One region of the Marinomonas sp. ABL3_031 genome, then DNA from elsewhere that is predicted to be linked to it. Evidence: predicted binding sites of a transcription regulator. Region 1 holds the regulator's gene; the other holds the start of a gene.
What was found. Region 1 encodes FNR, which switches genes on or off when oxygen is low (the NO sensors DNR and NnrR bind a similar motif). Its sites were predicted from a motif close to TTGATNTANATCAA; they were not measured.
Positions count from the first base shown of each region.

Region 2: the regulator FNR is predicted to act here: its motif matches at 2,127-2,140, upstream of ACXAH2_RS06085 (histone deacetylase family protein).

Region 1 covers NZ_JBSWYU010000012.1:20,210-41,679, reverse strand. The annotation lists gene ACXAH2_RS13335 (SpoIIE family protein phosphatase) at 1-1,083, shown strand, start outside; gene ACXAH2_RS13330 (UPF0149 family protein) at 1,217-1,864, opposite strand; gene ACXAH2_RS13325 (RecQ family ATP-dependent DNA helicase) at 1,959-3,716, shown strand; gene ACXAH2_RS13320 (SprT family zinc-dependent metalloprotease) at 3,713-4,222, shown strand; gene ttcA (tRNA 2-thiocytidine(32) synthetase TtcA) at 4,344-5,183, shown strand; gene ACXAH2_RS13310 (YfaZ family outer membrane protein) at 5,194-5,766, shown strand; gene ACXAH2_RS13305 (adenine phosphoribosyltransferase) at 5,851-6,393, opposite strand; gene fnr (fumarate/nitrate reduction transcriptional regulator Fnr) at 6,417-7,178, opposite strand; gene hemN (oxygen-independent coproporphyrinogen III oxidase) at 7,202-8,572, opposite strand; gene ACXAH2_RS13290 (alpha/beta family hydrolase) at 8,700-9,284, shown strand; gene tusA (sulfurtransferase TusA) at 9,308-9,541, shown strand; gene ACXAH2_RS13280 (CBS domain-containing protein) at 9,566-10,156, opposite strand; gene ACXAH2_RS13275 (hypothetical protein) at 10,193-10,501, opposite strand; gene adhP (alcohol dehydrogenase AdhP) at 10,706-11,722, shown strand; gene sdhC (succinate dehydrogenase, cytochrome b556 subunit) at 12,013-12,393, shown strand; gene sdhD (succinate dehydrogenase, hydrophobic membrane anchor protein) at 12,384-12,728, shown strand; gene ACXAH2_RS13255 (MaoC family dehydratase) at 12,815-13,231, opposite strand; gene sppA (signal peptide peptidase SppA) at 13,311-14,318, shown strand; gene ACXAH2_RS13245 (DNA-binding protein) at 14,506-15,276, shown strand; gene prmB (50S ribosomal protein L3 N(5)-glutamine methyltransferase) at 15,327-16,241, shown strand; gene aroC (chorismate synthase) at 16,245-17,342, shown strand; gene yjjX (inosine/xanthosine triphosphatase) at 17,441-17,995, shown strand; gene yjjG (pyrimidine 5'-nucleotidase) at 18,011-18,697, shown strand; gene ACXAH2_RS13220 (galactose oxidase-like domain-containing protein) at 19,453-21,470, shown strand, end outside.
Region 2 covers NZ_JBSWYU010000004.1:1,394-4,954, reverse strand. The annotation lists gene cysW (sulfate ABC transporter permease subunit CysW) at 1-37, shown strand, start outside; gene ACXAH2_RS06090 (sulfate/molybdate ABC transporter ATP-binding protein) at 34-1,125, shown strand; gene ACXAH2_RS06085 (histone deacetylase family protein) at 1,166-2,089, opposite strand; gene ACXAH2_RS06080 (bifunctional acetate--CoA ligase family protein/GNAT family N-acetyltransferase) at 2,246-3,561, shown strand, end outside.

The DNA of each region.
Region 1 (21,470 bases):
GCGCAGAAAGAGGGCCTCGAGGTAATAACAGTGGGTTCTTATACTGAGGCCATTTCTACCTTCAAAGAATTTTCACCTGATATTGTCACTATGGATGTGATAGTCAAAGGGGGAAATGGTTTGAATTTGGTCAAAGAGCTAAAAAAACTAAGCGGTACACGCTTTGTCCCCATGATTATTTTGGCCTCACACACATCTGAATCGGTTATGGATCAGTGTTTCCATTCTGGCGCTGACGATTTCTTGCCTAAGCCATTTGATGAAATGCTCTTTAGTATACGTCTTAAAACTCATATGCGACATGTTGCATTGGTTAAAGAGATGTATAAGAAAAATAAAGCACTTACTTATTTCCAAGACATGATTGAACGTGAACATGAGATGGCTCATCAAGTTCTCGATCACATTCAAACTCGCAGCGAGAAAAATTCTGACCAAGTTGCCATTACGCGCATTTCGGCCGCCAGCTTCAATGGTGACTTGGCTCTTGTTAAAAAACGATCTGATGGTTCTAGATTGGTCTTCGTCGGTGACTTTACTGGTCATGGTTTACCTGCATCAATAGGGGCATTACCTGTTATGCAAACTTTTTTTGATGCTGTAGATGATCTAACTGAGCTTGGTGAATTAGCCATTCGTATTAATAAAACCCTGCATAGTCTTTTGCCGGATTACATGTTCTGCGCTGGTTATTTATTACTATTAAGTCCTGATGGAAATTTTTGCTATTGGGGAGGTGGTATGCCTCATGCTGTGATACGTCGAAAAAATGGTGAATTGGATTTTATCCAATCTTGTCATATGCCTCTGGGGGTTCAGACGACTTGTGAGTTCGACCCTAGCTTAAAGACCAATCATCTTAATTCAGATGACACCCTAGTGATATTGTCAGATGGGGTTGTGGAATTAAAAAACATCGAAAATCAAATGCTTGGTGATAAGAAAACCAATGAATTAATTAATCTACATTATCAGGACAAGAATCTTGCCGCTGCACAAAATAAGATGGAAAATGATCTAGAAGAATATTTGGGAGAAGCGGTACAACTGGATGATATTACTTTGGTTGCACTGCGACCTTAACAATCGATAGTCCTTTTATAAAACAGAGAGGGCGTTTCTCTGAAAGACCCGAAGGAGCACCTAATGGATGTAAAGCATTAGTGCAACGCAGGAGCAGGTTGCCGTAGTCAGAGGCCTTTTTTTCCTTCCTTAACTATTTTCTCTGATTATTTTTCTTAGAAGATTTGTTTTTATTACCTTTGTGGCGAGCATTTTTTACTACTGACTTTTTCTCTGGTTCAGTACGTAATACCAAAAATAAATCGGTAACCACCTCCGGAATTTGAGCGATACAAGAAATAGTCAGTTTTTCACTAGAGCGTATCTCAATGACTTCATCGTCATCAAAAAGATCGGAGGCAACCATGATGGGAAGTAAAAGCTCAGCGACCACTTCTTCTTTTTCTGATTCAAACCACTGAGTTTCAGTCATGAATACACCTTCCATGAAGCCTGTGGCCCATTCTTGCAATTCACTTAGTTCTTCAGCAGAAGTCCCCATTTCGATAGCACATGGCAACAGAAAGCCTTCTTCTGACTCAAGTTCTTTTTGAATATCAATGAAAAGACGAGATAAATACTGAATAATTTGCTGTTGTTGTTTGTCATTTTCAAATTCTGGAGTTTCTTCAAACACCACTGGCATCCAATTTGATTCGCTTATATTCACGGGGCAAATTGACAATGCTGTCAGAAAGCCGTGTGCCATAACAAAGTTTTGGCATTCTTCATGAACTAGATCAGAATCTAAAAAGTCTTCTAATGTTTCCAGTTCAAGATCATCAAGAGGTTGGTGAGCCATGTGTGAATTCCTAATGTTAATTTAGCTGGGAATTTTAGCGAAATGGCTCTGAAAAATCGATGCAGATTTTTTGCAAATCAGAGATAATGAGCAAATGACTGCAAATAAACAATCTGCCTTGGAGCAACTAGGCTTCTCTGAATATCGTCCCTTGCAAGAAGAAGCAATTGATAGCTTGCTTGATAATAGAGATGTGGTTCTGGCCGCACCTACTGGTGGCGGAAAATCCTTAGTGTATCAAGTGGCTGGTTTGGCAAAAGAAGGGGTTGCTGTTATCGTCAGTCCGTTAATTGCTTTAATGAAACAGCAAGTTGAATTTCTAAATCTTAAAGCAGTACAAGCACGATTTTTAAACTCAACGCTAAACCCTGGAGAGCAAGACGATTTAACTTGGTCTATTCGACATAACCACATTAAATTTCTTTATTTATCACCAGAGAAGCTAATCCAACCATCTGTAATCGGCTTATTGCAAAGCGTTGAGATAGCTCTATTTGCCATAGACGAAGCGCATTGTATCGCTCAATGGGGTGGATATTTTCGTCCAGAATACCGTCAATTAGGGCAAATTAAACGGCTTTTTCCGACCCCTCCTATCATAGCATTGACAGGCAGTGCCGATAAAACCACATTAAATAACATTGATCAATCACTTAATCTGCATAATAGCTTATTGCTAAAAGGCAGTATTGATCGACCAAACATACAGATGCAAGTCGCTCAGAAAAAACAGGCTAAGCAGCAAATTCTATACTTTTTACATCACGAAGTAGCTGGACTTTCAGGCATCATATACTGCCGTTCACGAAATAGCACTGAACAATTATCTCAATGGCTCAACCACCTTGGCTTTAATAGCCTTCATTACCATGCTGCCATGACGGAAGAGGCTAAAAATAAAAGCCATACTATTTTTTCTGAACAACTTGGTACTATCATGGTAGCAACCACTGCCTATGGAATGGGAATTGACCTTCCGCATATCGGTTTTGTGATTCATATGGATTTACCCAGTTCACCCGAATCTTATTATCAAGAAATTGGACGCGCAGGGCGTAACAATCAAATTGCTAAAACTTTATTACTCTATGGCTTGCAGGACATGATAAAAGCCCAGCAATTGATCAACCTAGAGACACAAGAATACCTTACCGAAAGGCAACGGCTACGAGACTTATTTGCCATTATTGAAAGTCGCCACTGTCGCAAACAAAGTTTATTAGCTTATTTTGATGAAGAAATAGAAGAATGCGGCCATTGTGATCGTTGTAAAGCCAAACAAAAAGAACACAATGTGACGATAGCAGCGCAGAAACTACTGTCACTTATTTATCACACTCGTGGAACACAAGCGTTTTCTACTTTGATTCAGGTGTTATTGGGCAAGCGAGTCAAAGTCACAAAAGAAATTCAGGCGGAAAAGCTGTCTTTATTTGGTCAAGGAAAAGAATTGTCTGAAGTCCAATGGAAATCAGTAATTCGCCATCTTTTGGCATTTGAATACATTCAGTTGGAAAATACTCAGGTGTTTTTTGTTCGTCTAACTGAAAAGGCACGACAAGTGCTAAAAGGTGAAGCACAGCTTATTATTGCTAATGATTTCTACTACCCAAGATTAAACGAATTAGAATTGTCTCATGAGCACCTAGCTTGGCATAAGATATCTGCTTGGCGGCATCGCAAATGCGTGCCCTTATCAGATGTGCAATTGCGTAAGATATGCCAACATAAACCTAAAAACGCGGCTTCATTAAGTCGTCTAGTAGGGATTTCTCTTGAGGAGGTTAATCACTTTGCCGAATCACTCTTGGTATTATTACATCAAGACCAGTCGACATCAGTATTGCAATGACTCATCAAAAAAACACAACCTCACTAAATGAACAAGCCTTACTAGAAGCATCGGTTGAACACTGTTTTCAGTGTGCCGATGCTTTTTTTGGCCATACTTTTTTGCGTGCTTCTTGTAACCTAAAGCAAAGAGGCAAGGCTGCCGGCACAGCTCATTTACAAAAAAACGAGATGCGTTTTAACGCCTTTATGTATCGACAGTCACCAGAAAAATTTCTTCGCACAGTTGTGCCACATGAGGTGGCTCATATTATTGTGTATCAAATATACGGTTCTGATGTTCGTCCACATGGTAAAGAGTGGCAAGCTGTAATGAGAAAAGTCTTTGGGCTCTCCCCGGATAGAACACATGACTTTGACGTACCAGCCCCTAAAACACGATTTTTATACGCCTGTCAGTGTCAACAGCATGAATTTACCGCCCGTCGCCATAATAAGGTCGTGCGCGGAACGGAATATCGCTGCAAGGCCTGTCAACAAAGGCTTTTATTTGTTAATCAAATTTAAAGCTATGTTAATTGACTTATAAATCATGAATTTTTATGCACATTTTACTCTGGAGTTGCATTTTTAATGCGATGTTTATGGGCTTATAGTAAAATAAACATGTTTTGTTTTTAGTGTGTGAATGATGGATCTATCAAATCGTCCCAAAGAAAAATTGGAGCTGAATAAGCTTCAAAAACGCCTTAGAAGATTGACCGGCCAAGCCATCGCAGATTTCAATATGATTGAAGAAGGCGATAAGGTCATGGTGTGTTTATCTGGCGGCAAAGACTCTTATACTATGCTTGAGATTTTACGTAATCTTCAAGCCAGTGCACCTATTGATTTTTCAATTGTTGCAGTCAACCTTGATCAAAAACAACCAGGCTTTCCAGAGCATATTTTACCTGCTTATTTGGAAGAAACGGGTGTGGATTTTCATATTTTAGAGCGTGATACCTATAGTATCGTTAAAGAGGTTGTGCCCGAGGGTAAAACAACCTGCGGCTTATGTTCACGCTTACGTCGTGGTTCTTTGTATGGTTTCGCTGAAGAGATAGGTGCGACAAAAATTGCCCTTGGTCATCATCGTGATGACATTTTAGAAACCTTATTTTTGAATATGTTTTTTGGTGGTAAATTAAAATCTATGCCCCCCAAATTGCTAAGTGACGACGGCAAACACCTGGTAATTCGTCCTCTTGCTTATTGTAAAGAAAAAGACATAGAAGCCTTTGCTGAGTTAAAAAAATTCCCTATCATTCCTTGTAATTTGTGTGGTTCACAGGAAAACTTACAAAGACAGGTAGTAAAAGACATGTTACAAAATTGGGAGAGAGAGTACCCCGGTCGTACTGATACCATGTTTACTGCCATGCAAAATGTTGTACCATCCCACTTAGCAGACACAGAATTGTTTAATTTTAAAGAGCTGAAGCAATCTCCCTCAGCTTTTGATCGACTTAATATTATTTCACTATAGGATTTGCGAAATGAATTTAAACCTTAAAGCCCTTTTCCTAACGCTAGGTCTATTAGGCTCATCCATTGCCTCTGCTGCTTCGACAGCTTCCGTTCATTTAACAAATGATACGGTTCAAGGTGATGTGAATTTGGATATGGGTACCTTTGGTATTGGAGCCGGGGTTTCCTATGATAAAGATGAAGATATTACGGCAGGGTACTTGGGGTTCAATGTTCAAGATTCCGAGGGTGGTAATGGTCCTCTGCAAGTGAGTATTGGCACGCGAGTTTACGCCGTTAATGCGGACAGAACGGCTGACGACGACGATATTTATACGGCGGTAGCTCTTGGCGGTTGGTACCGCTATACGTTGCAATCAGCCAATCGCGTTGCTATCTATGGATCCGGTTATTATGCGCCGGAAGTGCTGTCATTTACGAATCTAGATCACATGTATACTTATGAGTTTCGATTAGAATACATGACCATGAGAAATGCGCGCGCTTTTGTACGCTACGGTAATACCGTTATTGTTTTTGAAGACAATAGTCGTGAAGAAGCAAATAAAGGTTTTGCTGTTGGTGCTGAAGTAGAATTTTAATCTAGTATAATCGTTTAAGTATAAAAAAGTGGCTGTTAGCCACTTTTTTATACTGCTCAATTCATCGAAAATAAGACTTAAATCTTATTCACCATCAAAAGCGCACAAGCTGAACACTGGAACTTGTGTATCACGCAATTTCTGACTGCCGCCTAAATCCGGCAAATCTATAATGGCTGCCACTTCTTTAATATTGGCACCTTGAGCTGTTAAAAGCTTGATAGCAGCAAATAGGGTTCCACCAGTCGCTATCAAATCATCAAACAATAGCACTTGATCACCAGAATTAACCGAGCCTTGCTGAATTTCCAATTCAGCTTCACCGTATTCCAATGCGTATTTTTGAGAAATGGTCTTGCCTGGTAATTTGCCTTTTTTACGAACCAGAATAAGAGGCTTTTGTAACTCATAAGCTAACACCGCAGCAATTAAGAAGCCGCGAGCGTCAATGCAAGCTATATGGGTGATATCAGAATCAATGTAGCGATGAATATACGCATCCACAACCATTCTCATGCCTTTAGGATCACTGAAAATAGGGGTGATATCACGAAAACTAATACCTTCCTTTGGCCAGTCTTCTACGGTTCGAATGAGAGATTTAACGTAAAAATCATCGTAAAGCATCTCGAAAATTGCCTCTGTATTATTCAAAAGTGTGCAATTTTATCACAATCAGGCGCTACGCCAATGAGTTTTTGCATCGCTTCGAAATTAACGATCTGAATTTCTTTACCATCAACATGGATCAATTCATTTTTCTGGAAGCGTGTCATGACACGGCTTACTGTCTCAACCGCTAGACCAAGATAATTGCCCATCTCGCCTCTAGACATTGACAGACGAAATGCAGACGCAGAATAGCCACGCTTTTTAAACCTATTAGACAAATTCAATAAAAAAGAGGCGACTTTTTCATCGGCATTCTTTTTACCTAATAACACCATCATGTGTTGATCATCTGAAATTTTTCGGCTCATCAGGCGAAAAATTTGATGCTTTAATGAAGGAATTTGATTGGATAATTCTTCAAGATGCGCAAACGGAATTTCACATACGGTCGTTGTTTCTAATGCTTTTGCAGACACAGGGTAACTGTTTGAGTCAATACCACTTAACCCCAACAATTCACTGGGGCAGTAAAAACCCGTAATCTGCTCTTCGCCAAAAGAGGTGATTTTGTACGTTTTTAATGTGCCTGAGCGAACGGCAAAGAGTGAGTCAAAGGCATCTCCCTGACGGAATAAAAATTCACCTTTTTTAAGCGGACGCTTACGTTCAATAATTTGATCAAGTCGGTTAATGTCTTCATCAGCTAATGCAATAGGAAGGCATAATGCGTTTAGACTGCAATTCTGACATTGTGAAGTAAGCTTACTGCTGAATCTAGGCTGAGCGTGTGTTATAGCCATTGTTGGTTCTCCCTGATACGAATCTAGATAACTTTTGAATACTGTATTGCACCATTAAGATATTTATCGAACACCATACAAACACAACGTATTAGCAATCTGCCTCGTTCGGTCACTTTTATCCCATTTCTGCCTTGAGATGAAAAGTATTGCACCATATTATCTGCGAGAATGGGTTCTAATCTTGCCAGCTCATCAGAGAAATATTCGACAAATTTAATGTTATGTTTTTTCTCAATTAAGTCAAAATTCAGTTGAAAGTGGGACAGTAAGGTCATGATAACATCATGACGAATACGATCATCCTTATTACTGATATATCCCTTTGCGATGGCCAATTGTCCGTTTTCGATACTTTTTTTATAGGCATTCAATTCCAATTGGTTTTGCATGTAAGTTCCATTGATGCTGCTGATACCAGAAACACCAAAGGCGAGTAAATCTGTACCAGAGTGCGTTGTGTAGCCTTGAAAATTACGATGTAACAATCCGCTATCACGAGCTTTAGCGAGTTCATCTTGTGGTTTGGCAAAATGATCCATGCCTATGTATTCATAACCTGCGTCTACCAAGTAATTGATGCTCATCTTGAGTATAGCCAGTTTTTCTTTGGCGGGAGGCAAATGTGCTTCTGGCAAACGTTTTTGAGAGCGAAAACGATTAGGCAAATGCGCATAGTTAAACAAGGATATTCGATCAGGTGATAATCTAATCACATGATCTAATGTTTTCTGAAAACCAGACACGGACTGAAAAGGTAAACCATAAATAAGATCAAAATTAATGGATTGAATACCCAGTTCACGGGCCTTGTTAACTAATACCTTGACCAAATTATAAGACTGAACCCGATGTATACTCTGTTGTACTTTGGGATCGAAATCTTGCACACCTAGACTAATACGATTAATACCAAGTGATACTAATTCCGTAAGCTTATCGCCATCGATTTCTCTAGGGTCAATTTCAATGCTAAAATCCTGACCCCCATCTTGCTGCACATTAAAATTATCGTGCATGTGAGCAAATAAGGTACGAAAATGTTGAGCGTTCAAAAAGGTAGGGGTTCCGCCACCAAAGTGCAATTGTGTTACTTCACGACGATTATCAAGCATCAGACTTCTCAAGCGCATTTCTTCACCCAACAGCTCAACATAATCAGAGCCTTTATCATATTGCTTGGTGACTATTTTATTACAAGCACAGTAGTAGCAAAGGTTTGCACAAAAAGGGATGTGAAAATATAAACTCAATGGGGCGCAAGAAGGCGCCATCATATTGGTAATTAAAGCGACTTTATCAATGTTTGCGTCAAATTGCGGCGCGGTAGGATAGGAAGTATATCGCGGCCCTGATAGGTCATACTTAGCGATTAGAGCATCATCCCAAATCATTACTTGCTCCTATTAAAATTTCTAATAGCAAGTGTACTCTTAGCTTAAAGTCAGTTAGCTGACCTAGATCAATAGACTTAGACCGAAATGAATTAACCCCTTATAATTGAACCTTTTATGGCATTCTATGATAACCAAACTTGTATTAACCCATGGCGCAGGGGCGGGCCACCAAAGCGATTTTCTCAAACAATTAAGAATGGGGTTAAAGGCGGAATTGACATGCTCCGTGGAGCCTATGACCTTTGACTATATGAAAATCCAGGAAAGCAATGCAATTAAACGACCACCACCAAGATTTCCGACCTTGGTGACTGAATTAGAAGCACATATTAAAAACAGTAGTGATTGCGTGTTGGCAGGTAAGTCCATGGGGAGTAGGGTAGCAACGCAGCTAACTGAATTGCCCAATGTAAAAGGCGTTATTTGTTACGGCTTTCCCTTTTACCCACAAGGTAAACCTGAGAAAAATCGTTTATCCTTTTTAGAGAGACTAACCAAACCTTGCCTAATCATCCAAGGCACACGAGATGGACTTGGTAATTATGCTTGGGTGAATCAACAAACACTCAATAGCATGATACAAATGCATTGGATCGAAGGCGCGGACCATGATTTTAAATTGTTAAAAAAATACCAACGCAGCCAACAAGATGTCATTGCCGAATTGACTAAAGTAACACTGGATTGGTTAACACAAATAGAAAATTAGTAAAAAATGAAAAGAGGTTTTGAATGGAACACCAAGCTCTACTTGATGCGAGTGGACTTCTTTGCCCTGAGCCCGTGATGATGCTACATGGGGAAATGCGTAAAATAGCAGATAAAGAAATACTGAAGGTCATAGCAACTGACCCATCGACCACACGTGACATTCCAAAGTTCTGCCAATTTTTAGGTCACAAATTGGTTCAGCAAGAAGAACACGAGGACATCTATTATTATTGGATAGAAAAAAAGGGGGCTTAACGCCCCTATTTCATGTGCAAACCATTAGGCCACTCTGAGTTTTTGATCACTCTTATTACCTTGTACGGCAATGTTATAGATTTGTTGAAAGTTAGAGAATGACACGTCGATATCCAAGCGCAACTCCCTTGCCACATCGTTTGAAGACACTAAGCCTCGAATGGATTTGCTCGCTTCGTCAATAACCAATAAGTGTTGATACTGATTATTACGCTGACTAAACAACAAGGATTCAATATCTGAGTTCGCCAGTGATTTATATGACAAGGCCAGTAAGTTTTCCTTTGGGCGCATTAGATCGGCAACCAATAATTCCGAGCGCTGGTAACCGTCGGCGACTTGTTTAATGAAAATGTCCTCAGAAAGATCCTCCAAACTGATTACACCAATAAAATGATTGTCAGCGTCAACCACCAATTTCATACGTACATGCTCTTTACGCATTAATTTTACCAGTTCGTCTGCTCTTACATTAGATTCAATAACTCTTGGTCCACCCGTTGTAAAATCCGTAAATACGGTAAGAGCGGGTGAGTACAGATTGGTATTATCCGCCATTACAGGCCAAGTTAGTTCATTTACGTCTTTTGTAGATACATAAGTTAGGGTTTTCATAGCCATGCTCCTCGATACAATTAGAGATAAAAATAATTAGATGAGACTATGGCTAGGCGGTGCTCTGGCTTCGGTTAGAGTTAAGTAAGGATGGGGAGGTAAATCTTGCAGACTATTGTAGAGATTAATCTTTCTTACGTATGTTGATGGCAAGAAATTTTGATTTATGCCTATGTCTTTGTCAGAGCTAATGTCCTGATCAGCGACGTTGGTCTCGGTAAAAGCGTGTTCCATGGTAGGCTCTATCCAACGCAATTGACTCACTTCATTGGCATTAGCACGCTGAGACACCGTCAATAATGACGAGAGCAGAACAGCCAATATAATGAGTAATTGTGTTTTCATCCCACACCTACAAAAGTAACAAGACTTTCAATATATGCCTGTTAATCAAAAAAGCACAGTAATTTGGTAAAGATGCTCAAAATTTGCACTCTGTGCATGATTTGAGCTTGTCAATACTTGATCAAATATTGATCTATGTCGCACTTATTGTCTTTTTAATCGCCTACAATCTTAATGGTCGATATCACTTTTAGGAGAAAGATGATGAAAGCGGCAGTTGCAAATCAATTTGGTGACAATTTAAGCATTGAAACATTAGCCAAACCAGAGATTCAATCACATCAAGTGCTGGTGAAAGTCCATGCCTGTGGGGTATGCCACACAGATCTTCATGCTTGTCATGGAGATTGGCCCGTTAAGCCGACACTGCCTTTGATTCCAGGGCACGAAGGCGTTGGTGAAATTGTTGAACTAGGTGCCAGCGTCACACATCTTAACATAGGTGATCGTGTTGGTATTCCTTGGCTATACAGTGCTTGTGGTCATTGCGAATACTGCTTAGCAGGAGATGAAAACCTATGCTTGTCACAGCAAAATGCAGGCTATTCCGTGGCCGGCAGTTATGCCGAGTACTGTGCTGCTCATGCCGATTACGTTGTGAAGATTCCCGACGGTTTGAGCTATCTTGAAGCTGCGCCATTATTTTGCGCGGGAGTAACCACCTATAAGGCATTAAAACTATCGCAGGCCAAGCCCGGTGACTGGATTGCTATATTCGGTATTGGTGGCTTAGGGCATTTAGCCATTCAATACGCTGTAGCTATGGGATTTAGGGTGGTTGCGGTCGACACGGGAGATGCCAAGCGACAATTAGCAGAAAAGTTGGGAGCAGAAAAATTTTACGACTTCAAAATCGACAATGTCGTTGTTGAAATTAATGAATTAACAGGAGGTGTTCATGGCAGTATTTGTACCGCCGTGAGCAAAGTGGGCTTTAGACAAAGTTACGATGTGGTAAGACGTGGAGGTAAGTGCGTTCTGGTAGGATTGCCACCAGAGGAAATGCCATTACCCATATTCAACACTGTCCTCAATGGCGTCAGCGTGGTTGGCTCTATTGTCGGGACCCGCAAAGACCTTGAAGAATGTCTTGAATTTGCCGCCCGAGGTAAGGTGAAAGCCATCATAAAAGAAAAACGTTTGGAAGACATAAATGACATCTTTTCTGATATGGAAAAAGGTGAGATTACCGGGCGCATTGTGATGAGCATCAATTCTTAATTTGTCAGCGTAAAGTCATATTGGGCGCGCAAAGGTGCGCACTCAACTTTCCAAATAAAGATGATTATTCCATTCTAGTAGGCATTTTTGCCGTCTATTCCGAGCATTATTGCTAAATTCGGTCAATACTATGCATTTAGCACTCATGTTCTGCGTCAGTTTGTATTAGAATATGGACGTTTTTTCAATGTCATTACTTAGTGTGGCTTTGTGTAGCGTAAATTTGCCACCCTTAAGTCGACATGAAACAAAGTATCCAACTGCGTATTGATTGATAAAGGAGCTCAATAATGAGCAAAACTCGACCGGTCAACTTAGACATAAAGACCATACGTCTGCCCATTACGGCAATAGCCTCTATTTTGCATCGTATTTCAGCCGTCATCATTTGGGTGGGCTTGGGGATGACCTTGGCTGCTGGCTATTTCTCTCTACAATCAAATGATAATTTTGATGCTGTCTTTGGGTTTATTACTGAAAACTTTATTGGTCAGTTTATTGTATGGGGTTTATTGACGGCGTTTGGCTACTACATAATGGCAACGCTGAAGCACATTATTCAAGACTTTGGTCATTTTGAAGAGCTTGAAAGTGGGTTAATGATCGCCCGAGTTGCGATCGGCCTTGGTATTCTATTAAGCATTTTATCAGGAGTTTGGGTATGGCTATAAGTGCTGCGGACAAAGCAAGAAGCGGAACAAAAGAATGGCTTTTTCAGCGCATAGCAAATGCTTTGATCTGCATCTGGGCTATTGTTAGTGTCATTTTATTGGTTAATCATCAGCCGACAGGTTTGGCTGATTTGTCTGCATTACTTGCACCTATGTGGTTTAAAGTGTTCTCCAGTCTAGTCTTGATTATGGCGGCATTTAACTCTGTATTAGCAGGATGGCAAATCAGTACCGATTACGTTAAAGGCATTTTGATTAATTTGCTTTTTAATTTGTTGGTTCGCTTAGTAAGCCTGGTTTATCTTGTGGCTGGCTTATATTTGCTCTGGAGCTAATAGATAGCTGACGTTACGAATTAAAAACACCTTATAAAAAGGGGGGCTAGTTAACTAGCCCCCCTTTTTTCTGCTGCCAAGCATGATTAAGCAGGCATCATAATAGTCGCTTCACCTGACACAACCACTTTGCCTTCGCATTCGCATACTGTCTTAAGGGTAACGCGGCGGCGACGTTCATTGATATCAATCACGGTGACCTTAGTGACAACTTCTTGTCCAATGAGTACTGGGGCGCGGAACTTTAAGCTTTGCTCAAGATAAATGCAGCCAGGCCCTGGAAGCTGTGTGCCTATGGCTGCTGAAATGAAACCAGCGGTTAGCATGCCATGAGCAATGGGTTGGCCAAAGGATGTGGTTGCGGCATATTCAGCATCCAGGTGGACCGGATTCGTATCACCAGTAACTTGCGCAAACAGGTTAACGTCTTCTTGAGTAACCTTTTTGACCAGTTCAACAGTTTGATCTAGGGTTAATTCTTCAAGCGTATAAGCTTTGTTCATAGGGAATCCTTATTATCAAAATTTGCGCTATGTTACACTTTCAGACATCCAAATAACAAACATTTAAGGTTGACGATCAATGAGCTGGACGGAAGAAGAGGATAAACTGGCGGCACAAAACGCGAAGCGAAATCCTTTGGATATGGAATCTTCACAAGACATAAACCCTAACCAAGAAATTTGGACTCTACTGAAAGAAACTCTGGCCGAAAATGTTGCGGAAAAGCGTCGTGCAAGACGTTGGAAAATATTCTTTCGCTTTGTCAGTTTAGGAATTTTGGTTAGCATCTTAGTGACTTGGTTTTCTCGTATCAATATGGATGACATTGGCATACAGGGAAATACGGTTGCCATTGTTCCTATGCAAGGTGTCATTGGTGCTGAATCGGACATTGAGTCAACAGAAATGGTGTCTCTATTAGACCAAGCGTTTCGTACACCGCAATTACAAGGTGTAGTGATAGAACTAAACAGCCCTGGAGGCAGCCCAGTGCATTCAGGCATCATTTATGATGCCATTCGTAACAAACAAGCTGTGTACCCTGATATCCCTGTCATAGTGGTGGTAGGTGACATGGCGGCTTCAGGCGGCTATTACATTGCCTCAGCGGCGGATGAAATTTATGCTAACCAAGCCAGTCTAGTGGGATCAATCGGAGTGATTTCAGCGGGCTTTGAAGCGAGTGAATTACTTGACAAAATCGGCGTAGAGCGCAGAGTCTTTACTGCAGGTCGCAACAAAGCCTTTCTTGACCCCTTTACCCCAATGACGGATGAAGCGAAACAAAAGTGGCAATCTGTGCTGAACGAAACTCACCAGCAATTTATTCGCGCTGTAAAAGCAGGGCGGGGCGATAAGTTGCACATAACCGACGATGTTTTTTCCGGTATGGTCTTTACCGGCTCGCAGGCTGAGAGAATTGGTTTGATCGATGGGTTGGCCAGCATCAATCAACTTTTAGAGATGCGTTTTCCTGAGGCTAAGCCCATCTTGTTTGAGCCAAAAGAAGAGCCACTTAAAGAACTGGCTAAAGAATTAGGTGTAGAGTTTGCTTTGCAAGCGTTCAAACAAGCGAACATACAGTAGCGGCTTAAAAGCCTATCTTTCAAAAGCGCCATTGAGCGCTTTTTTTATGCCTATCCCATAAGCTTTAAGTCAAACTATGTAAGCGATTTTCTATTCTTGCAATGAATTGGTATGCCGTTCCATCTTATTAAGATAAATATGATATAATTATTACGTTATTTATCTTAAGTGTAAGCTAGGTTCTATCATGGCCAAAAAACCCAATATCTCACCCGAAGAAATACACCAGGCCTGTTGGCAGTTGATTGAACAAAAACAGTATCCAAACATACCTCGCTTAGCCGATTACTTTCTTCGTTTAGACGGTAGAAAGTGCTCTAACACCACATTGTTGAAAGCCATGAACGAATGGCACGAAATGTTTGAGGAACAACAGAAAGCAGACATACAGGATCTCAGTGATATTCTTAAATCACCTTTTGAGCAATTTATGCGTAATAGCGCAAAACAACTCAATCAACTCTTAGCAGAAAAACAACATAGCTTGGACGAAGCGCATAAGATGAAACGCGAATCCATCGATTCAAAACATCTTTCGTTAATGCAGCAAGTGGTCAAGGTAGAAGAAGAGAACGCCCGACTTAAAGAAGCCTTCACTGAGCAAAGAAATGGCATAGAGCAGCTTGAAAACAAACTCATGTACAGCGAACAGCGACTGAAAGAAGTCATGGAATATAATCAAACACTAAAGCATCAAATTGAAGAAAAACAGCAGCATTATGAGTACTTAAGACTCAATAATGCACAACAGGAACTGAATTTAGCCAAACAAGACCATCATATTGTGATGCTGACAAACCAATTAAAGGAAAAATCAGAACAACTTAACAGCATTCAGAAACAACTTCAGCAGCGAGACCATCAAATTCAACAAGCGCAGAAAATGCAACAGCAACTTAATCAATTGCAGCTTGATATGACGCAACTTGTGAAGAGTCATGGAGACAACAAACAATAATCGTTATACTGTGCGCTCACGAAATCATTTAAAGAGTAAACAAGACCTTAATGAACAGCAGACAATCCGCCATTCGCGATTTATCTAACATTAAAGACTTTATCCGCTGGACCTATACGCGCTTTCAAAATGCCGATTTATTCTATGGTCATGGTACAGATAACCCTTGGGATGAAGCCGTTCAATTGGTCATGGGGGTGTTAAAACTGCCATTAGATTTTGATCGTGACATGCTAGATTGCGCCCTCACTCAAAACGAAAAGAAGCAAATAATCAAACTTGTCCATCGTCGCATTAATGATCGTGAACCCTTGCCATACTTGCTGGGGGAGGCATGGTTTATGGGCTTACCATTTTACGTAAGCAAAGACACCTTGATTCCTCGATCACCGATTTTGTCTTTGTTGGAATGCGAATTCTCACCTTGGTTGATGCATTACCCCTTTAACATTTTGGACATGTGCACTGGTTCAGGCTGCCTTGGCATTGCCGCATCCTTGGTGTTTGAAGATGCTAGGGTTGATATAACAGATATCAGCGAAGCCGCCCTCGACATTGCTGAGAAAAATATACAACGCCATCACCTAGAAGATAGGGTACAGAGCATTCATTCTGATATGTTTGCTGCTTTACAAGGCAAGCAATATGAATTGATCATTTGCAATCCTCCATACGTAGACAAAATGGATTTTGATACAGCACCGCAAGAATTTCATAATGAGCCACAATTGGCACTTACCTCTGGGGAGGATGGCTTGGAATTTACTCACAAATTCCTAGGCCAAGCGGCCCATTACCTTAAGGATGATGGTATTCTTGTATACGAAGTTGGCAACACGGAAATCGCTCTACAAGAAGCCTATCCTGACACGCCTTTTATGTGGGTTGAATTAGAGCAAGGTGGCAACGGCGTATTTATCTTAACCAAAGAACAATTAAACGAACTATTACACGAGCAGAATTAATTTATGTCCGGCAATACTTTTGGCACGCTTTTTAAAGTCACTACTTTTGGTGAAAGTCATGGGATGGCCTTAGGCGCCATAGTCGATGGCTGTCCTCCAGGTATTGAGATCAATGAAGCCGATCTACAGCGCGATCTCGATTTGAGAAAACCAGGCACATCAAAGCACACTACGCAACGTCGTGAACCTGATGAAGTTAAAATTTTGTCTGGCGTGTTTGAGGGCAAAACAACAGGTACACCAATCGGCTTATTGATTGAGAACACCGATCAACGCTCAAAAGATTATGGCAACATTGTCAACACTTTCCGCCCAGCCCACGCGGACTACACTTACGACCAGAAATACGGTTTTCGTGACTACCGTGGCGGTGGTCGTTCATCGGCCAGAGAAACCGCAATGCGAGTAGCCGCTGGCGCCATCGCGAAAAAATATCTTAAACAGCAGTTTGGCATCGAAATTCAAGGTTTCCTATCACAACTTGGTCCCATTAAACTGGAAACCAAAGATCTATCGCAAGTGTACGACAACAGCTTTTTCAGCCCAGATCCTGACGCCATTCCACAACTCGAAGAATACATGACGGCGTTGCGTCGTGCAGGGGATTCGGTAGGTGCCAAAATCACCGTCATTGCTCGCAACCTTATACCCGGACTCGGTGCGCCTGTATTTGACCGCTTAGATGCCGACATCGCCAAAGCCATGATGGGCATTAATGCCGTAAAAGGTGTTGAAATCGGTGATGGTTTTGACGTGGTTGAACAAAAAGGCAGTGAACACCGAGATGAAATGACACCAGAAGGCTTTTTAAGCAATCACGCGGGCGGCATTTTAGGTGGCATCTCATCGGGACAAGACATTTTAGTCAACATTGCATTGAAACCCACTTCAAGCATCACTACGCCTGGCAAGAGTATTGACCGCGATGGCAACTCAATTGACGTCATCACCAAAGGCCGTCACGACCCATGTGTCGGCATTCGCGCGACTCCAATTGCTGAAGCCATGCTGGCTTTGACCTTGATGGATCACCTGCTACGCCACCGAGGGCAAAATGCCGATGTAAGCTGTCCAACCCCAATCATAAAGGGGCAAGTCTAAAACCAAATTGATACCAAACAAAGCCGCTTCAGCATGTTGCGGCTTTTTTATTTGATTCACCACACTATAGTCAGGGAATCCAGAAAGAGAGTGTCGTTATGTCATCCGTTATTCGTATACAAGTCGGTTCCACTAATCCAGTAAAGGTCAGTGCAGCAAAAAGGGCTTTTGAACAGATTTTTCCTAATCACATTATTCATTGCGAAGGCATGAAGGCACCCTCTGGTGTAGCAGAACAGCCATTAACAGAAGCAGAAACACGATTGGGCGCACAAAATAGAGCCATCTACTGCCATCAGCATCCCATTGATTCCAACAGGCAATTTTCAGTCGCTATGGAAGGCGGCGTTGATGACTTTCAAGAAGGGCCTGCAACCTTTGCTTATGTAGCGATTATGGATCAACGAGGAAACTTGCATACTGGCCGCACCGCAAATCTGCCCTTACCAACCGCTATTTATCAAAGATTACAACAAAATGAAGAACTTGGCCCCATCATGGATGACGTCTTTAACACAGTGAACATTCGCCAAAAAGGCGGTGCTATTGGTTTATTTACCAACCAAGCTGCAACGCGAGAAAGTGTCTACAGCCAAGCGTTAATATTAGCTCTAGCACCCATTTTGCATCCAGAGCATTTTTCATCACTGTAATAGGAACCAGCCATTATGAAGTACAGATGGGTTATTTTTGATGCCGATGAGACCTTATTTCATTTCGATAATTTTTCAGGCCTCAAACAAATGTTCAAACAACATCAAGTCGATTTTGATCACACTGACTTTGAAGCTTACCAAAAAATCAACAAAACATTGTGGGTGGCCTACCAAAACGGCGCTATTACCGCCACAGAACTTCAAACAGAACGTTTTGATGAATGGTCAAACCGACTCGGCATCAGCTCGCACGAACTAAATCAAAACTTTCTTCATGCCATGGCAGATATCTGCAAACCCCTACCGGGTGCTAAAGAACTGGTAAGTCAACTACAGCAAGCTGGAATCAAAATGGCCATGATGACGAACGGCTTTACCCAGCTGCAAACCATACGTTTAGAACGAACAGACATGCAGCATTTCTTTGACCACCTGATCATTTCAGAACAAGTAGGGCATGCTAAACCCAGTCCGATCATCTTTGATCATGCCTTTGAAAAGATGGGGCAGCCAGCCAAACATCAAGTACTCATGGTAGGAGACACATTAGAATCTGACATTTTAGGAGGCAACCAATACGGTATTGACACATGCTGGTTAAATCATAACAAGCAAACATCCACAAACCTTACTAGCGACATTATCCCCACTAAGTCCGTTGGCAGTCTGATGGAGCTGAACGCCTGGTTATTTAACTAGTCATTAGTGAATCACATTGCTTAGCTATGTATCGAGATACAGATAAAAAAGGATACGAATATAATTCGATTAAACAATTTAGATCACAACGAATAAAGAGAAAGCTGTTAATCGCAATTCGTATAAGCAATAGAAAACTGGCAAACAAAGAGATAGGAATAGAACTTTAAATGATCGTGATTTCACACCTATTATTTCCGATAAATGTTATTATCGGAAATAATAGGCATTAGGAAAATAACTTACAGTTTTGGTTGTACTTTAGCCTTTTCAATTAGTTAAGTGATTTATTAAGTTATGCTGACTTGGTCTGCCGTCTTCTGAGTGTTAACTCTTCTGATGTTTCACGCGCTATTTAAACTACTCCGCATTTATCTCTGTGCTTATTAACAGCAAAACAAAATACGCTGGTTGTCTTATAGCGCGTTAAAACGAGTGAATGTTTGCGACTATGCTGTCATCCATAGCGCCTTAATTTTTTTGAAAACCTAAAGGTAATTCTTGAACGAGGGATTGGCTCATTACTTCTTGGCAAGCCAAAACCAATAAACAACGAAAGCGATAATTAGTATTCCAAATAGATTTATGAGCATGCTCAATACCTTTTATTTCCTTTTTGATGACTTGTCTAAATTCTACGATCATGAGTTCTAAAAATTGAACTTCAAATACACTTCTGATAAATTTTCTGTGGAATGCTTACAATATCATTACATAAATAGAAATAAGTTTATATTTATGGAGGAGTAGATTTTATGAAAGGAAATAAAACTAAACATAAAAGTTTCATTAGGTCGTTATGTTTCTTAACATTAATGACAGTATCATCCATCGCGATATCTCAACAAAATAGCCCCACCCTAGACCCCGAAGGAGATGGACAGTGGGGGGAATTAAAAAGCTGGCCGCTAATTCCATTGCACATGCTTACCCTGCCTGACGGAAAAGTACTGTCATTCGGAACGAATGAATATGGGATGCAAGGCGGCTCTTTCATTTTTGATGTGTATGACCCAGAGAATGATATACACTTCACTTTACCCAATCCATTGCCTACGGACATCTTTTGTTCTCATGTCGCGCTTGATCCTACAACCGGTAAAGTACTTATTTTTGGTGGTGATGCGCGTAAATCTGGACCAGGTAATGCACTCGACGGTGTCAACGCACTGACAATATTTGATCCAAAGACATTTTCTTTAACCGCTTCATCACAGACCATGGAGTATGCTCGCTGGTACCCTACCGTTGTCACCCTGTCTAATGGAGAAATTTTGGTGTTGGGCGGTCGAGACTTGGCACAAAACGGTAGCTATATCCCTGAAGTTTGGAACTCATCAAGCGGGTTTAGAGAGTTAACAAATGCAGGTATTCCAGACTATTTGGGAGATGTAAACGACGCTTTCTCACTGGATGAAGGCTGGTGGTATCCACATGCGTTCCAGCGTTCTAATGGCGATGTGGTCGTTATCGATGCTTATGGTAACGACGTGTACATCATGAATACCAGCGGCACAGGAAGCCTAACGAACGCTGGCACCCTGCCTTTTGATAGCCACAAGATGGATCCATCTATTATGTACGATGTTGATAAAGTCTTAATGGTGGATATTGATGGTGGTCTTTGGTCAGTCGACCTTTCAACAACCACGCCAACCTATACCGAAGTTGCACAAATGCCCGACGGTCGCACAGCGGCTAACATGAATGTTCTCGCAGACGGCTCAATAGTAATAACCGGTGGGACGGACTACGACCAGGCTTTTGCAGGCCAAGGTAGTGACCCCGTCGATTTGGCAAATGCGCAATATGACGCCTTGCGTTATATCCCCCAAACGAATCAGCTTGTCACATTAGAAGCCGAGCAGGTTGCTCGTCTTTATCATTCAGCGGCTGTTCAGCTTGAAGACGGGCGTATCATTTCAGGCGGAGGCGGTGCGCCTGGCCCGCTACAAAACTTAAATGCGCAGTTTTTTACCCCCGATATTTTTTATGAAAGCAATGGCTCACTTGCCACTTTGCCAGTCATTCAATCCATTGACAAAGTCGCCGACAACGGTACTCAGATAACGATTGAAGTAAACGATTCCTCGGTTATCAGCCGTGTTGGTGCGGTTCGTTCGGGCGGTGTGACGCATTCAACCAATTCTGACACTCGTTATCTTAGCCTAAATTTTTCAATCGTCGATTCAACCACCATAGTGGCAGATTTACCTAATGCCAATATCATGATTCCAGGTCACTGGATGCTTGCCGTTGTTAACAATGCTGGTGTCCCATCAACCTATTCATCTATTGGTGTGGGCGTGGCATCTGACTTTTTTGATGGGTTTGGGTCACTTTCTGCTGCAGCAACGCCTTTACGAAAAGACCAGCCCAACATTAATGGTGCATTTAACGTCGATGCTTTAGCGCGCTTTGACGATTTAGATGGCGGAAATTGGCAGCGTATTTTTGATTTTGGTAACGGCCCAGCAGTGAACAATATTTTGCTAGGGCAAGTTGAGAATACCAATACCTTAGTGTTTGAAATTCACAATGGCGATACTTTCGCTACGTTAAATGTACCAAATGCCATCATTGAAGGTGAAACCGCGCTATTTTCAGCTAGCGTTAGCGACACTGGTTTCATGTCAGTTGCTAAAAACGGCATTCCTATTGGGTCAATACAAGGGATAGTTCCGCTAGACGTTGACAGAAACCTTGAACTAGTAGGTTACTCTAATTGGCCGGAAGATAGCCCGCTAATTGGTGAAGTATCGAGCTTGGTGTT
Region 2 (3,561 bases), on a different contig from region 1:
CCATGAGTCAGAGAAACAACAGCAGGTAACAAAATGAGCATTCTGATTGACAATATTTCCAAACACTTCGGCTCATTTCAGGCCTTATCGCCCTTATCACTGAACATTCAGGAAGGCGAAATGATTGGTTTGCTTGGACCTTCTGGTTCAGGTAAAACGACTTTATTGCGCATCATTGCTGGGTTAGAAGGCGCTGACACAGGCCGTATCCAATTTGGCGAACGGGATGTGACCAATCTGCATGTGCGTGATCGTCGCGTTGGTTTTGTGTTCCAAAACTACGCGTTATTTCGCCATATGACAGTCGCGGACAACGTCGCCTTTGGTCTACAAGTATTACCTAAGTCAAAACGCCCGAGTAGTGTTGAAATAAGCAAACGTGTCAGCCATTTACTGGAAATGGTACAACTTGGCCATTTGGCGCAACGCTATCCTTCACAGCTTTCTGGCGGACAAAAACAACGTATTGCTTTAGCCCGTGCGCTTGCCACCAAACCCGAAGTACTACTGCTCGACGAACCCTTTGGTGCCTTGGATGCCAAAGTACGTAAAGAACTGCGCCGCTGGTTACGTGGATTACATGATGAGTTGGGCTTCACCAGTGTGTTTGTCACCCATGATCAGGAAGAAGCATTGGAGCTATCCGACCGTGTTGTGGTAATGAGCAATGGCCACATTGAACAAGTAGATCAACCCGGTGACTTGTATGCCTCACCAAAAAGTCGTTTTGTGTTTGATTTCTTAGGCAACGCCAATGTATTTGAAGCCACACACCAAAATGGACAATGGCAAAATGGCGTGGCTAACTTACAATTGCCCGCCAGCACACCGCAAAAATCAGGGCAAGTTTATCTTCGCTCTCATGAGTTTTTTGTTTCTTCAATGGCGACAGAAAGTGCCTCTTTGCCGTTAAAAGTCATTGCCATCAATTTGATTGGTGCTGAAGTGCGCTTAGAGTTGTCACCTCTAGATTGGCACAGTGAGGATATCTGGGAAGTGGATTTACCACACAAAGCTTTTGATAAGCATTGTTTTGAAAAAGGCCAAACAGTATTTGTGACACCTAAGTCAGGCTACTTCTTCGCCAATGGCGAACAAGAGCACGTTCCGATCCAGTGGTCTTAATATACTTAGACTAACTATAAATTACTTAGACCATGAGGCATTAGAGCCTCATTAAGCTCTTAATATGACAAAAGGCGGCACGTCCTAAGGCATCGAGGTTGTAGCCGCCTTCTAGTACGGACACAATGCGCCCTTCACAGTGTTCATCTGCCACTGCCATCAATTGCTCAGTAATCCATACATAATCGCTTTCATCCAAGCGCAATTGCCCCATTGGGTCTTCCTTATGCGCATCAAAGCCTGCCGAGATTAAAATCAATTGCGGACGAAACGCCTGCAAACTCGGTAACAATTGCTCACTAATGGCTTGGCGGAACACCTCACCGTTAGAACCCGCTTCCAAGGGAATATGGACAATATTATCGTGAGACGCACCAGGATCTGCATAAGGATAAAAAGGGTGCTGATAACTGGATGCGTAGAGAACGCGTTGATCACTTTGAAAGATGTTTTCTGTGCCATTGCCATGATGAACATCAAAATCGACGATGGCCACGCGTTCTAAACCCAATTCAGCAACCGCGTAATTTGCTCCCACCGCAACGTTGTTAAACAAGCAGAACCCCATGGCTTTATCAAATTCCGCATGATGACCTGGTGGTCGAACCGCGCAGAAAGCATTATCCACTTGCTTATTCATCACCAGATCAATGCCTTGAATCACCGCACCTGCTGCATAAAGAGAAGCATTTAAGGTATGTGGCATCATGAAGGTATCTGGATCTAACTCAACCTGCCCTTGCTCAGGAGAACGCGAAAAGATGGCAGCGACATAATCGGCATCATGGGTTGCCAAAAGTTGTTCACGGCTAGCGGCTTGCGCTTCGAAACAACGCAGAAAGTCCATCAATTGCCCGTTAATCAAACGATTCTGAATGGCACCAAGACGCTGCGGGGATTCTGGATGATCCGCGCCTATGTTGTGTTTGTCACAAAGATAGTGGGTTATGTAGGCTGTTGTCATAAAGTTTGATAAGCGCGTCAGAGCTTTTATTATTGGCTTGCCCTTTATCAAGCCACACCTTTACCAAGACAGTCTACCCTACCATAGTCTACAATTCTTCAGATAACCCCTTGTGTTATCTTTACACAACGATTCGTATTGCAAGGAATAATCAACGTGAGCTTGCACGCCTTAGAACCGCTTCTTGCCCCAAAATCCATGGTAATTTTGACCGGCGATGATCCGCACAATCCTTTGCTGCTGGCTCTACTCTCGTCCCTCAGTAATGCGCCAAAACAATGTCCTATTCAATTAGTCGGTGTGCTACCAGAGCATGACAATGACTTCCCCCATGTCGTCAATTTAGCCAGTTTAAAGCAACCAACTGATTTGGCGGTTTTAGTGGGTGAATATCGACAGCAAAGCATGCAAGACATCATTCGCGAGTGTGGACAGGCAAGCATACATTCCCTTCTTATGTTGTCTTGGACAAATACTCCGACTCAGGAATTAAACGATTGTCTTCGCGAACACAATGTGCGCTTGCTTGGCCCTAATAGCTTTGGCGTTTGTCGTCCCAAACAAGGCGTATACGCTTGGCTTGGCCTAACTCATCCTTTACAGGGAAAATTGGCGCTTATGTCTCAGTCAGGCACAGTTGCAAGCGCCTTGGTCGATTGGGCTACGTGGCAAGGCATCGGCTTTTCTCAAGTGGTTGCCATGGGAACCCCTGTTGATGTGATGCCTTCTCAAGTCTTAGATTACTTATCACGGGACTTTGATAGTCAAGCCATCTTGATATTCTTACAAAAAATTGGCCGACCGACTCGTTTTCTCAGTAGCCTTAGAGCCACAGGGCGAAGCAAACCTGTTGCTGTGGTTGCCGAACACGCTCTGGGAGCCGATCAAAGAGTTTTAGACGCCGCGTTAAGCCGCACCGGCGCGGTACGTGGTCGTCGTCTTAATGACCTTATCGCCGCCGCTTCCGTCATGACCAATGCCAGACGTGTCAAAGACGGCTCTTTGCTCATCATAGGCAATGGCGCAGGGCCAGGTGAATTGGCCGCACAAAGGGCAATGGAATTAGGCATTGACCTGTTAAATCCTTCAGGAGAATTGCAACACAAGCTAGAGCACACCATGGCGGGCAGAGGTGGCATAGGGCCAGTCACCACAGTATGGGCCAGCACTGCCAGCGACCTTTATATCCAACTTGCAGCAGACGCACTCAGCTCAGAACATTGTGGTGCCGTTTTGCTCACATTAAGCCCAACCGCCCTGATGGACATAGACAGTTTGTACGATTTGGTCACTCACTTGCACCGCACTCAAAAAAAACTGGTCATGGTGTGTTTATTGGGCGGTGGTGGCATGACCAGAATGCGTACTCGTATTAATGAAGCTGGTATACCAACCTTTCGCACACCAGAAACGGCAATAGAAGGTTTTCAGTTTCTAGTTCAATTTCAACGTAACCAACTGCTGGCCAAACA